Regions from separate parts of the Streptomyces sp. NPDC104814 genome, predicted to be linked through region 1. Evidence: riboswitches for the same ligand, from Rfam matches in the RefSeq annotation. Region 1 holds a riboswitch; the other holds the start of a gene.
The links. Region 1 has a riboswitch for glycine ahead of gcvT (glycine cleavage system aminomethyltransferase GcvT). Riboswitches for the same ligand answer to the same signal wherever they lie in the genome.
Positions count from the first base shown of each region.

Region 2: linked by a shared signal. The riboswitch ahead of gcvP (aminomethyl-transferring glycine dehydrogenase) and the one ahead of gcvT (glycine cleavage system aminomethyltransferase GcvT) in region 1 are both predicted to bind glycine.

Region 1 is NZ_JBVJOL010000003.1:520,194-526,861, forward strand. Features, by position in the region: gene ACZ64A_RS15465 (L-serine ammonia-lyase) at 19-1,386, opposite strand; gene ACZ64A_RS15470 (serine hydroxymethyltransferase) at 1,477-2,739, opposite strand; gene gcvH (glycine cleavage system protein GcvH) at 2,757-3,134, opposite strand; gene gcvT (glycine cleavage system aminomethyltransferase GcvT) at 3,244-4,362, opposite strand; glycine riboswitch at 4,403-4,511, opposite strand; glycine riboswitch at 4,512-4,607, opposite strand; gene ACZ64A_RS15485 (AAA family ATPase) at 4,778-5,443, shown strand; gene ACZ64A_RS15490 (enhanced serine sensitivity protein SseB) at 5,501-6,295, shown strand; gene ACZ64A_RS15495 (enhanced serine sensitivity protein SseB C-terminal domain-containing protein) at 6,397-6,668, shown strand, end outside.
Region 2 is NZ_JBVJOL010000004.1:512,252-518,919, forward strand. Features, by position in the region: gene gcvP (aminomethyl-transferring glycine dehydrogenase) at 1-2,518, opposite strand, end outside; glycine riboswitch at 2,695-2,790, opposite strand; gene ACZ64A_RS18265 (PRC-barrel domain-containing protein) at 2,905-3,276, shown strand; gene ACZ64A_RS18270 (DNA polymerase IV) at 3,398-4,897, opposite strand; gene ACZ64A_RS18275 (MerR family transcriptional regulator) at 5,035-5,718, opposite strand; gene ACZ64A_RS18280 (bifunctional nuclease family protein) at 5,990-6,463, opposite strand; gene ftsR (transcriptional regulator FtsR) at 6,549-6,668, opposite strand, start outside.

The DNA of each region.
Region 1 (6,668 bases):
CTGAACGGAAGCGCTCGTTCAGCACTCGATGATGTTCACCGCGAGACCGCCCCGGGCCGTCTCCTTGTACTTCACGCTCATGTCCGCGCCCGTGTCCTTCATGGTCTTGATGACCTTGTCCAGGGACACCTTGTGCGAGCCGTCGCCGCGCAGCGCCATCCGCGCCGCGGTGACCGCCTTGACCGCCGCCATGCCGTTGCGCTCGATGCACGGGATCTGCACCAGGCCGCCGACCGGGTCGCAGGTCAGGCCGAGGTTGTGCTCCATGCCGATCTCCGCGGCGTTCTCCACCTGCTCCGGAGATCCGCCCATGACCTCGGCGAGCGCGCCCGCCGCCATCGAGCAGGCCGAGCCGACCTCGCCCTGGCAGCCGACCTCGGCGCCGGAGATCGAGGCGTTCTCCTTGAAGAGCATGCCGATCGCGCCCGCGGCCAGCAGGAAGCGGACCACGCCGTCCTCGTCGGCGCCCGGTACGAAGTTGATGTAGTAGTGCAGGACCGCCGGGATGATGCCGGCCGCGCCGTTGGTCGGGGCGGTGACGACCCGGCCGCCGGCCGCGTTCTCCTCGTTCACGGCCATCGCGTAGAGCGTGATCCACTCCATGGCGAGGGCCTTCGCGTCGCCCTCGGAGCGCAGCTTGCGCGCGGTGGTCGCCGCCCGGCGGCGCACCTTCAGCCCGCCCGGCAGGATCCCCTCACGGGACATGCCGCGCTCCACGCACTCGCGCATCACCCGCCAGATCTCCAGCAGCCCGGCGCGGATCTCCTCCTCGGTGCGCCAGGCCCGCTCGTTCTCCAGCATGAGGGAGGAGATCGACAGGCCGGTCTCCTTCGCCAGGCGCAGCAGCTCGTCACCCGTGCGGAAGGGGTACTTCAGGACCGTGTCGTCCAGCTTGATCCGGTCCGCGCCGACCGCGTCCTCGTCGACGACGAATCCGCCGCCGACCGAGTAGTACGTCTTCGACAGCAGCTCGGTGCCCGCGGCGTCGTACGCCCAGATGGTCATGCCGTTGGCGTGGTACGGCAGGGCCTTGCGACGGTGCAGGACCAGGTCGTCGTCGAAGGAGAAGGCGATCTCGTGCTCGCCGAGCAGGTTCAGCCGGCCCGCCGACCTGATCGCCTCGACCCGCTCGTCGGCCGTCTCCACGTCCACCGTGCGCGGTGAGTCGCCCTCCAGGCCGAGCAGGACGGCCTTCGGGGTGCCGTGGCCGTGCCCGGTCGCGCCGAGGGAGCCGTAGAGCTCGCAGCGCACGGAGGCGACCGAGCCGAGCACGTCCTCGCCCCGCAGCCGGCGGGCGAACATGCGGGCCGCGCGCATCGGGCCCACCGTGTGGGAGCTGGACGGGCCGATGCCGATCGAGAACAGGTCGAAGACCGAGATGGCCACGGGGAGACTCCTCAAGACGGGGGTGGTGCGGGGCGCGGGCACCGCGCACACCGGTACTGCCAGTGTGCGCGGTACCCCGCGGAGCGTGACTTACTTGTTCAGACCCGGGTAGAGCGGGTGCTTCTCCACCAGGGCCCGGACCCGGCCCTTGAGCGCGTCGGCGTCGTAGGACGGCTTCAGCGCCTCGGCGATCACGTCCGCGACCTCGGCGAAGTCCTCGGCCGTGAAGCCGCGGGTCGCGAGGGCGGGCGTACCGATGCGCAGGCCCGAGGTCACCATCGGCGGGCGCGGGTCGTTCGGGACCGCGTTGCGGTTGACCGTGATGCCCACCTCGTGGAGGCGGTCCTCGGCCTGCTGGCCGTCCAGCTCGCTGTCGCGCAGGTCGACCAGGACCAGGTGCACATCCGTGCCGCCGGTCAGGACGTTCACCCCCGCCTCACGGGCGTCCGGCGAGGTCAGCCGCTCGGCGAGGATGCGGGCGCCCTCCAGGGTACGACGCTGGCGCTCCTTGAAGTCCTCGGAGGCCGCCAGCTTGAAGGAGACCGCCTTGGCCGCGATCACGTGCTCCAGGGGGCCGCCCTGGAAGCCCGGGAAGACGGAGGAGTTCAGCTTCTTCGCGAAGTCCTGCTTGGCGAGGATGATGCCGCCGCGCGGGCCGCCGAGCGTCTTGTGCGTGGTGGAGGTCACGACGTCGGCGAACGGCACCGGGTTCGGGTGCAGCCCGGCCGCGACCAGCCCGGCGAAGTGCGCCATGTCGACCCACAGGTACGCCTCGACCTCGTCGGCGATCCGGCGGAACTCCGCGAAGTCCAGCTCACGCGGGTACGCCGACCAGCCGGCGATGATCACCTTGGGGCGGTGCTCCTTGGCGAGCCGCTCGACCTCGGCCATGTCGACCAGGCCGTTGTCGTCGACGTGATAGGGGACGACGTTGAACTGCTTGCCGGAGAAGTTCAGCCGCATCCCGTGGGTGAGGTGGCCGCCGTGCGCCAGGTTCAGGCCCAGGATGGTGTCGCCGGGCTGGGCCAGCGCGAAGAGCGCGGCCTGGTTGGCGGAGGCGCCGGAGTGGGGCTGGACGTTGGCGTACTCGGCGCCGAACAGCTCCTTGACCCGGTCGATCGCGATCTGCTCGGTGACGTCGACGTGCTCGCAGCCGCCGTAGTAACGACGGCCGGGGTAGCCCTCGGCGTACTTGTTGGTCAGCACCGAGCCCTGGGCCTCGAGGACCGCCACGGGGGCGAAGTTCTCGGAGGCGATCATCTCCAGGGTGGACTGCTGGCGGTCCAGCTCGGCGTCGACCGCGGCGGCCACGTCCGGGTCGAGCTCGTGCAGGGGCGTGTTCAGAAGCGACATGGGATTCCTGCGACCTCTCAGCCGTTGGTGAAGGCGTCGTACTCGGCGGCGGAGAGCAGGTCGTCCGGCTCGCCCGTGACGCGCACCTTGAACAGCCAGCCGCCCTCGAAGGGGGCCGAGTTCACCAGCGACGGGTCGTTGACGACGTCCTCGTTGACCTCGGTGATCTCACCGTTGACGGGGGAGTACAGCTCCGAGACGGACTTGGTCGACTCCAGCTCGCCGCAGGACTCGCCCGCGGTGACCGTGTCGCCGACCTCCGGGAGCTGGACGAACACGACGTCACCGAGCGCGTTGGCCGCGTGCTCCGTGATGCCGACCGTCGAGACGCCGTCCTCGGCGCCCGACAGCCACTCGTGCTCCTTGCTGTAGCGCAGCTGCTGGGGGTTGCTCATGGCCTGAATTCTCCTGTACGCGGGTCTGTGCTGATGAATGGGGGACTGCGAAGACGCGCGTGACCAGGGGCGATGTGCCCCATGTCACGTCGGAGGGCTTACGCCAGTGTCACTTCTGCCGCTTGTAGAACGGCAGCGCCACGACCGTGTACGGCTCATGCGTACCGCGGATGTCGACGCCGACACCCGGCGTGCCCGGCGCCGCGTGCGCCGCGTCCACGTAGGCCATGGCGATCGGCTTGCCCAGCGTGGGAGAGGGGGCGCCCGAGGTCACCTCGCCGATGACCTTGCCGTCCGCGACGACCTGGAACCCGGCGCGCGGGACGCGGCGGCCCTCGGCGACCAGGCCGACCAGGACGCGCGGCGGGCTGGACTCGGCGCGCTCGGCGGCCGCGGCGAGCGCCTCGCGCCCGACGAAGTCGCCCTCCTTGTCGAACTTGACCACCCGGCCGAGCCCGGCGTCGAAGGGGGTCAGCTCGGCGGTCAGCTCGTGCCCGTACAGCGGCATGCCCGCCTCCAGGCGCAGCGTGTCCCGGCAGGACAGACCGCACGGGACCAGGCCCAGGCCCTCGCCGGCCTTGGTCAGCGCCTGCCACAGCTCGACGGCGTGCTCCGGCTTCACGAACAGCTCGAAGCCGTCCTCGCCGGTGTAGCCGGTGCGGGCGATGAGCGCCGGGACGCCGGCGACGGTGCCGGGCAGGCCGGCGTAGTACTTCAGGCCGTCGAGGTCGGCGTCGGTCAGGCTTGCGAGGATGCCGGGGGACTCGGGGCCCTGCACCGCGAGCAGCGCGTACGCGTCGCGGTCGTCGCGCACCTCGGCGTCGAAGCCGGCGGCGCGCTCGGTGAGGGCGTCGAGCACGACCTGGGCGTTGGAGGCGTTGGCGACGACCATGTACTCGGTCTCGGCGAGCCGGTAGACGATCAGGTCGTCCAGGATGCCGCCGTCGGCCTGGCAGATCATGGTGTAGCGGGCGCGGCCGGTCTTGACCGCGCCGATGTTGCCGACCAGGGCGTGGTCGAGGAGGGCGGCGGCCTGCGGGCCGGTGACGGTGATCTCGCCCATGTGGGAGAGGTCGAAGAGCCCGGCCTTCGTGCGTACGGCGTTGTGCTCGTCGCGCTCGGAGCCGTAGCGCAGCGGCATGTCCCAGCCGGCGAAGTCGGTCATGGTTGCGCCGAGCGAGCGATGCACGGCATCGAGCGCGGTGAGACGGAGTTCGGTACTGCTCATCGGTCGGTCGTCTCCCAGGGGAAGGACAGGGCGAGGAAGTTCCTCCCCATCTGTCATCGGAACCTGAGAGGTTCGCCATGACCGCTCACGGTCCTGGCTTGCACCTTGGGTGGGGCCGCCGACGTGGACGGCCCGCTTTTCAGATGTGCCTCGCCCGCGCGGTAACGGGGCCTGAGAGATTCAAGGGAGGGACTTGCTCCTTCGGCGCCCCAGCCTTGGGCTGGGAACTCTCCCGCGCGGATTCAAACGGCCGGTATGCAGTTGGCGGGCTCATCATTGCACGCCTCGCCCGAAGACGGCAGGCCGCATCTGTAACCGGGTTGTGGCGGTACGTACACGAAACCGGGAGGCGATCCGCATTACCTTCTCTTTACCTGCGTTGGGCAGGTCATCACCTGAACGCCAGGGGAGGACGATGACGGTGGACAGGATCACGGCGTACGCGACGACCCCGGGCCTCACGCTGCCCTCGCAGCCGGCGGCGCCCGCCCTGGAGACACGGACCGGCCCGGTGGTGCGGGACCTGCGCGAGCGGGCCGGCCGCAGCCCGCACGCCCTGCTCTTCGGCCCGTGCGACCTGGTCGTCGTCACCGGACTGCCCGGCAGCGGCAAGTCCACCCTGATGCGCCGCGCGGTACCGGGCCTGCGCGTCGACTCCCAGGACACCCGCGACCGCTACGACGCCCGCCTGTCCCGCCTGCTGCCCTACGCGCTCTACCGCCCGCTGGTCCGCCTCGCCCACTACGCCGCCCTGCGCCGCGCCCTGGCGAGCGGCGAGGGCGTCGTCGTGCACGACTGCGGCACACAGTCCTGGGTGCGCGGCTGGCTGGCGCGCACGGCCCGCCGCCGCGGCGGCACCCTGCACCTGCTGCTGCTCGACACCGACCCGGACACCGCCCTGACCGGCCAGCGCGCACGCGGCCGCGGCGTCTCCCGGTACGCCTTCCACCGCCATCGCCGCGCCACGGCCCGTCTGCTGTCCGCCGTCGAGCGCGGCGACCTGCCGGCCGGCTGCGACGCGGCGGTCCTCCTCGACCGGGACGCGGCGAACGCCCTGCGGCGGATCGCCTTCACCGGCTGAACCGCCGTGCGGTTAGCCTTTCAGCCACAGCAGCGGTTCGAAGCAGATGGTGGAGAGATGGACTTCCCTGCCGACCTTCCGGCGGACTTCCCGGCGCAGACGCACCCCCATCCCCACGGCGGATGGCCCGGCAACGAGCTGGAGGAGGTGCTGTCGGCCTCCCTCGGCGTCCCGGGAGCCGGCGGCCGGATCGTGGAGGTGCTCGGCCGCAGCTTCCTGTGGATCCCCCTTCCCCACGGCGGCGGCCCGCACAGCGGCCCCCTCGACCTGCCCACCACCGAGATCGCCGGCCAGGCCTACGTCCCCGTCTTCAGCTCCGAGGAGCAGTTCCGCCAGGTCGCCGGCGCCCACATGTCGTACACCGTCGCGCCCGCAGTGGAGTTCGCGCGCGGGCTGCCGGCGCAGGTCGGCATCGCGGTGAACCCGGGCGGCCTGGTCGGCATACCGCTGCCGCCCCAGGCGGTGGCCGAGGTGTGCCGGGCCGGCCGCACCCCGCTGGACGGCCCCGCGAGCGGCGGCCGGGTCCGCCTGTACGAGCCGGACTGGCAGGACGACCCCGTCGGCTTCCTCGCCACCGCCTCCGCCGAGTTCGAGGCGACCGGCACCGTCCTGACGGCCCGCCGCTGCCTCGCCGTGATCGAGACGGCCGACCCGGTCATGTTCGTCGGCGTCGAACTCTCCCAATGGGAAGGCGACCTGCGCAACGCCCCCCTCGACGCCCTGGGCCGGGCCCTCGGCACCACCCCGGCCCCGTGGCCGGTGAACCTCATCCTGCTGGACCTCGCGGGCGACGACCCGGTGGCGATCTGGCTCAGGGACAAGGTGCGGCCCTTCTACACGAGGGGCGGCTGACCCGCCCGGGGCCACGCACCGTTCTCCCCGGTCCTCCCCAGGCGCCACTTAACCTGGTTTCATAGCTCGGTCGAGGGTGTTGTACGAAAGGGCGATTCGAAGTGAGCGCGAGCGGCACGGCCGCGACCGGCCAGGTCGAGCACATGCTGCGCCAGGTGACGCCCGGGCGGTACGACGCCTACGAGGCGCTGCTGCGCGCACTCGCCACCCCCGCCACCGGCCAGGTCTGGATGCTGCTGTGGCACGGCCAGGCCGGTTCCCCGGACGCCCAGTACGGCACGATGGAGGTCGACGGCCACGGCTACGCGCCCTGCGTCACCTCCGCCCAGGAGCTGAGCGCCAGCGGCTGGAACCGCTCGTACGAGGTGGCCGA
Region 2 (6,668 bases), on a different contig from region 1:
CGATGAGCCGCTTGGCGACGTCGTCCACGCTCACGCCGGTCGCCTTGGTCAGCGGTCGCAGGTCGATGATGCACTCGTGCGCGACCAGGCCGCCGGGGCCGGTGTAGAGCACCGGGTAGTGCGGCTCCAGGCGCTTGGCGATGTAGTTCGCGGACAGCACGGCCACCTGGGTGGCCTGCTTGAGGCCCTCACCGCCCATGAGGCGGACGTAGGCCCAGGAGATGGGCAGGATGCCCGCGGAGCCCCAGGGCGCGGCCGAGACCGGGCCGACGCCCGTCTCCGGGCCGGCGGTGGGCTGCAGCGGGTGGTTCGGCAGGTACGGCGCGAGGTGCTCGCGGACCGCGACCGGGCCGACGCCGGGACCGCCGCCGCCGTGCGGGATGCAGAACGTCTTGTGCAGGTTCAGGTGGGAGACGTCACCGCCGAAGTGACCCGGCTTGGCGAGGCCGACCAGCGCGTTCAGGTTGGCGCCGTCGACGTACACCTGGCCGCCGGCCTCGTGCACCTGGGCGCAGATGTCGGCGACGTGCTCCTCGAACACACCGTGCGTCGACGGGTAGGTGATCATCAGGACCGCGAGCTGGTCACGGTACTGCTCGATCTTCGCCCGCAGGTCCTCGACGTCGATCTCGCCGTCCTCGGCGGTCTTGACGACGACGACCTTCATCCCGGCCATCACGGCGCTGGCGGCGTTGGTGCCGTGCGCGGAGGACGGGATCAGGCAGACGGTGCGCTGCTCGTCGCCGTTGGCGCGGTGGTAGCCGCGCACGGCCAGCAGACCGGCCAGCTCGCCCTGCGAACCGGCGTTCGGCTGCAGCGAGACCTTGTCGTAGCCGGTGACCTCGGCGAGACGGTCCTCCAGCTCGTGGATCAGGGTGAGGTAGCCCTCGGCCTGCCCGGCGGGCGCGAAGGGGTGCAGCTGGCCGAACTCGGGCCAGGTGACCGGCTCCATCTCCGTGGTCGCGTTGAGCTTCATCGTGCAGGAGCCCAGCGGGATCATGCCGCGGTCGAGCGCGTAGTCGCGGTCGGACAGCTTGCGCAGGTAGCGCAGCATCGCGGTCTCGGAGCGGTGCTGGTGGAAGACCGGGTGGGTCAGGTAGGCGTCCGAGCGCAGCAGGTCCTGCGGCAGCGCCTCACCGGCGGCGGCGTCCAGCGCCTCGATGTCGCCCGCGACGCCGAAGGCGCCGAACACGGCGGCCAGCTGGTCGCGGGTCGTGGTCTCGTCGCAGGCGAGGGAGACGTGGTCGGCGTCGACCGGGTACAGGTTGACCCCGCCCTCCCGCGCGGCGGCGACGACGTCGGCGGCCCGGCCGGGCACCCGCGCGGTGACGGTGTCGAAGTAGGCGCCGTGGACGATCTCCACGCCGCCGGCCTTCAGCCCCTCGGCGAGGATCGTGGCGTACCGGTGCGTGCGCCGCGCGATGCCCTTGAGGCCGTCCGGACCGTGGTAGACGGCGTACATGCCGGCCATCACCGCGAGCAGGACCTGCGCGGTACAGATGTTGCTGGTGGCCTTCTCCCGGCGGATGTGCTGCTCACGCGTCTGCAGCGCCAGCCGGTACGCCTTGTTCCCGTCCGCGTCCACGGACACGCCCACGAGCCGCCCGGGCAGGCTGCGGGCGAACTTCTCGCGTACGGCCATGTAGCCGGCGTGCGGACCACCGAAGCCCATCGGCACGCCGAAGCGCTGCGTGGTGCCGACCGCGATGTCCGCGCCCAGCTCGCCCGGCGACTTCAGCAGCGTCAGCGCCAGCAGGTCGGCGGCGACGGTGACCAGCGCGCCCAGCTCGTGCGCCTGGTCGATGACAGGCTTGAGGTCGCGTACGGCACCGGAGGCGCCCGGGTACTGGAGCAGCACGCCGTTGATCTCGCGGGCGGCGAGGTCGGCCGGGATGCCGTCGGCGAGGTCGGCGACGACGACCTCGACGCCGGTCGGCTCGGCGCGGGTCTGGATGACGGCGATGGTCTGCGGCAGCGCGTCCGCGTCGACCAGGAAGAGGCCCTTCTTGTTCTTGCCCATGCGCAGGGACAGCGCCATCGCCTCGGCGGCGGCCGTGCCCTCGTCGAGCAGGGAGGCGCCGGAGGTGGGCAGACCGGTCAGGTCGGCGACCGTGGTCTGGAAGTTCAGCAGCGCCTCGAGCCGGCCCTGGGAGATCTCCGGCTGGTAGGGCGTGTACGCCGTGTACCAGGCCGGGTTCTCCATGACGTTGCGCAGGATGACCGGCGGGGTGAACGTGCCGTAGTAGCCGAGGCCGATCATCGAGCCGAGCACCTGGTTGCGGTCGGCCAGGGAGCGCAGCTCGGCGAGCACCTCGGCCTCGCTGCGGGCGCCCGGCAGGTCCAGGGCGTCGGCGTTCTTGATCACATCCGGCACCGCGGCGGCGGTGAGCTCGTCCAGCGAGCCGTACCCGACCTGGGCGAGCATCTTGGCCCGTGCCTCGTGGTCGGGACCGATGTGACGCTGCTCGAAGGGAATCCCCTTCTCGAGCTCGGAGAGCGGAATGCGATGGGCGGTCATTGCGGAGGCCTCCTGGTCTGACGCGACCTTCGAGGGGCACCACGGCACGGGTACCCGAACGGCCTCCCCCTCTGTCATCTCGACCTGAGAGCTTCACCGGAGCGCCCGAGGGCACCCGGCTTTCACCGTCGGTGAGAGCGGAAGCCGTCGGCACCCGCCCTGCTTTCCAGAGTGACCTCGTCCGTGCGGTACGTGAGCCTGAGAGATTCCGGGGAGGATTTGCTCCTTCGGCGCCTCCGATGAAGTCTGGAGGACTCTCCCGCACGGGGTCAGCAGCCGTTGTCAGCCTACCAAGCGAGGTCAACGCCGGGGCCCCCGAGTGGCCGCCATCACGATTGTGCTCTTTCGTAGTGCTTACAGCAGTCTTGCGAGCGAGTGGAGGGCCCGTGCAGACCGAGATCGATCCGCGCAACCTGATCGGCCGCAAGGCGTTCGACCGCAGCGGCGTCAAGATCGGCACCGTCGACGAGGTCTACCTCGACGACGCGACGGGCGTGCCGGAGTGGGCCGCCATACGGACGGGTCTGTTCAGCAGGGACGCCTTCGTCCCTCTGGAGCCGAGCGAACTGATCGAGGGCGCCCTGCACGTCCCCTTCGAACGCGCCCTGATCAAGGACGCCCCTGACTTCGGCGTGGGCCGCCACCTCTCCCCGGAACAGGAACTCCAGCTCTACCACCACTACGGCCTCGACATCACCGCCCCTCCCCCGCTCCAGGACCACGACTTCGGCAAGGTGGCCGGCACGGAGGAGCCCTGACGGGCAGTTCCGGACCCATCCCCTTCCCGCCGGCGCCCGCCCCCATACGGCCCGCCCACATGCGACAGGTCGGGACCGGCGCGTCCGTGCGGACCGGACCGCGCACCCCCTCCCCTGCACTTCAGCTCGGGGAGGGCGGTCCCCTCCACCCGCTGGCCGCCGGGTGGCCGGCCTCGGCGCCGCCGTCGACCGCCGGCCCCTCCGCCGCGGACCCGGCCCCCGGTCCGACCGCCCCCGAAGCCGCTCCGTCGAGGTACGCGGCCGGGGCGTCCGGTCTTCGCCGCACCAGCGGCAGCGGTTCCGCCGGCTCCAGCGCGGGATCGTCCGTCCGGAACGTCCGGACCCGGCCCGGCGCCGAGTCGGGTGTCTCGAAGCGGACCGTGACCCGGCCCAGGCCGCTGCCCTGGACCCAACCGTGCCCGTACTCCGTGTGCCGCACGTCGTGCCCCGGCAGCCAGAGCCGCTGCTCCGGCTCAGGTCCCTCGGAGACGGGCTGCGGCGCCTGCGCGGCGTCCTCCTCCTGCGGCCCCTCAGCCCGCGCCAGCTCCCCGGCCGCCTGCGCGAACAGGTCCTCCTGGGTGTAGTCGGCGAGCCCGGTGACGCCGACTCCGAGCAGCCGCACCCCGCCCGTCGTGTCCACCGCGTCCAGCAGCCTCAGCGCCGCCTCCCGGACCACCGCGGGATCGTCCGTCGGCCCGCGCAGCGTCTCCGACCGGGTCAACGTCGAGAAGTCGTAGCGCCGCACCTTCAGCACGATGGTCCGCCCGGACAGCCCGGCGGAGCGCAGCCGCCGCACACAGCGCTCGGCCAGCCGCTGCACCTCCAGCCCGATCCGCAGCCGGTCGTGGATGTCCACGTCGTAGGTGTCCTCGACGGAGACCGACTTCGCCTCCCGCTCCGCCACCACGGGACGCTCGTCGTGCGCCAGCGCCATGGCGTACAGACCGTGGCCATGGGCCTTGCCGAGCAGCCGGACCAGCTCGTCCTCACCGGCCTCCACGATCTCGTCGACCGTGCTGATCCCGGCCCGCCGCAGATGGTCGCCGGTCGCCGGCCCCACTCCCGGCAGGGTCCGCACCGACAGCGGCCCGAGCAGAGCCCGCTCGGTGCCCGGCTCGATCAGCTCCAGCCCGTCCGGCTTGGCCCGCTCGGAGGCGATCTTCGCGATCATCTTGGACGCGGCGAGTCCCACCGAACCGGTCAGCCCGGTGACCGCCAGGATGTCCGCGCGCAGCTTCAGCCCCGCCCGCTCGGCCGACTCGCTGTCCCAGGCGACTCCCCCGGCCTCCAGGTCCACGAACGCCTCGTCCAGACTGAGCGGCTCCACCAGCGGCGAGAGCGCCCGCAGCAGCCCTATCACCTGCTCGCTGATCGCCCGGTAGAAGGTGAAGCGGGGCGTGAGGTACGCGGCGTTCGGCGCCAGCCGGCGCGCCTGGGCCGTGGGCATCGCCGAATGGACCCCGAAGACCCGCGCCTCGTACGACGCGGTGGCCACCACGCCGCGCGGCCCGAGCCCGCCGACGACGACGGCCTTCCCGCGCAGGCTGGGCTTGGACGCCTGCTCCGCCGACGCGAAGAAGGCATCCATGTCCAGATGCAGAATCGTGGGCGCGGTCCTCACATGTCCGATCCTGCACCACACCACTGACAACGCCGCCCCGACGGTCCGGAGACCGGCACAGGCCCGGCGGTCCCGGCCGGCACAGCCCCGCGACGGCGGAGCGGCACCGCGTCACGCCGCGGCAGCCGAGAGCCGGGCTAGACCGCCCGGTTGCGCCGGCGCGCCAGCTCGTCACCCGGGTTGTGCCCGACGAGGGTCTCGCCCGTGTCGACCCGCTCGCCGTGCAGCTGCGACAGCGCGTGCTCCACGTCCCGCCACACCACGCCGACGGCGATGCCGAAAATGCCCTGTCCGCCCTGCAGCAGGGCGTGCACCTCGTCGGGCGAGGTGCACTCGTACACGGTCGCGCCGTCGCTGAGCAGGGTCATGCGCTCCAGGTCGCTGAACCCTCGCTCACGAAGGTGCTGGACGGCGGTGCGGATGTTCTGCAGGGACACCCCGGTGTCGAGGAACCGCTTGACGATCTTCAGGACGACGACGTCCCGGAAGCTGTACAGGCGCTGCGTACCGGAACCGTGGGCGGGCCGCACACTGGGCTCGACGAGTCCGGTGCGGGCCCAGTAGTCGAGTTGCCGGTAGGTGATCCCGGCGGCCGCGCACGCCGTGGGCCCCCGGTAGCCGATCTCCTCGGACGCCATGGACGTCGCCTCTCCGCCGCTCGGCACGGCCGTCGGTCGCTGCGGAGCGTGATCGGCCGCGCTGCCGGGATGGGCATACCCGCTGCTCGAGCGCAGCCGAGAGCCAGGGGAAGGAAGGGGACCGCTCCCGCCGAAACCGCGTTCGGGGGCACCCCCAGCCCAACCGCCGCCGCTGCTTCCCACGCCGACCTCCGTCCTCGACCTGCCTTCTCGAAGGTAGGCAGCCACCAGGGGTGCGTCAACGACCGCCACACTCGGCACGCCGAGTGATAATCACCCTAAGAGTGGTTTCCCGTACCCCACCGCGGGGAAAGGCTAGCCGAATGCGCTCGAGGCAGAGCGTAGGACGCTCTCACGCGCCATCGGCACATGCCGACATTCTCAGCCGCAGCGCCGCATGCCGCGACCTGCGCGGACCGGACCTCCCGGCCCGCGCCGGCCCCGTTTTCCGCGGCTACTGGCTGCTGGTGCCGAAGTCCTCCGGCGAGATCTGGTCGAGGAACTCGCGGAACTTCTCCACCTCGTCCTCCTGCTCGTCCGGAATGGCGATGCCCGCGTCGTCGAGCACCGCGTCACTGCCGTAGATCGGCGTGCCGGTGCGCAACGCCAGCGCTATGGCATCAGACGGACGGGCGCTCACCTCGACGCCGCTGGCGAACACCAGCTCGGCGTAGAAGACGCCCTCACGCAGGTCCGTGATGCGTACTTCGGTGAGTTCCTGACCGACGGCCTCCAGCACGTCCTTGAACAGGTCGTGGGTCAGCGGCCGTGCGGGGGCCATGCCCTGCTGGGCGAAAGCGATCGCCGTCGCCTCCCCCGGCCCGATCCAGATGGGGAGGTAACGGTCGCCTCCCACTTCGCGCAGGAGCACGATCGGTTGGTTGGAGGGCATTTCGACCCGGACACCTACGACATCGAGCTCGTTCACACAGCAACCCTAGGCCGTGCCCGGGATGTTTGGGTAGTCGGGCCGGGAACGCATGGATGATCATCACATCCGGCGCCCGCCCGGCTCAGGGCAGCCGCACCCCGAGAGCTGTCTGCACCAGTGCCGCGTGCAGCTTGACGGCGAGGTCCGCCAGTTCCCTGGTCCGGTCCTCGGCGTGAGCCCGGGTCTGCGGATTGCGGTGACG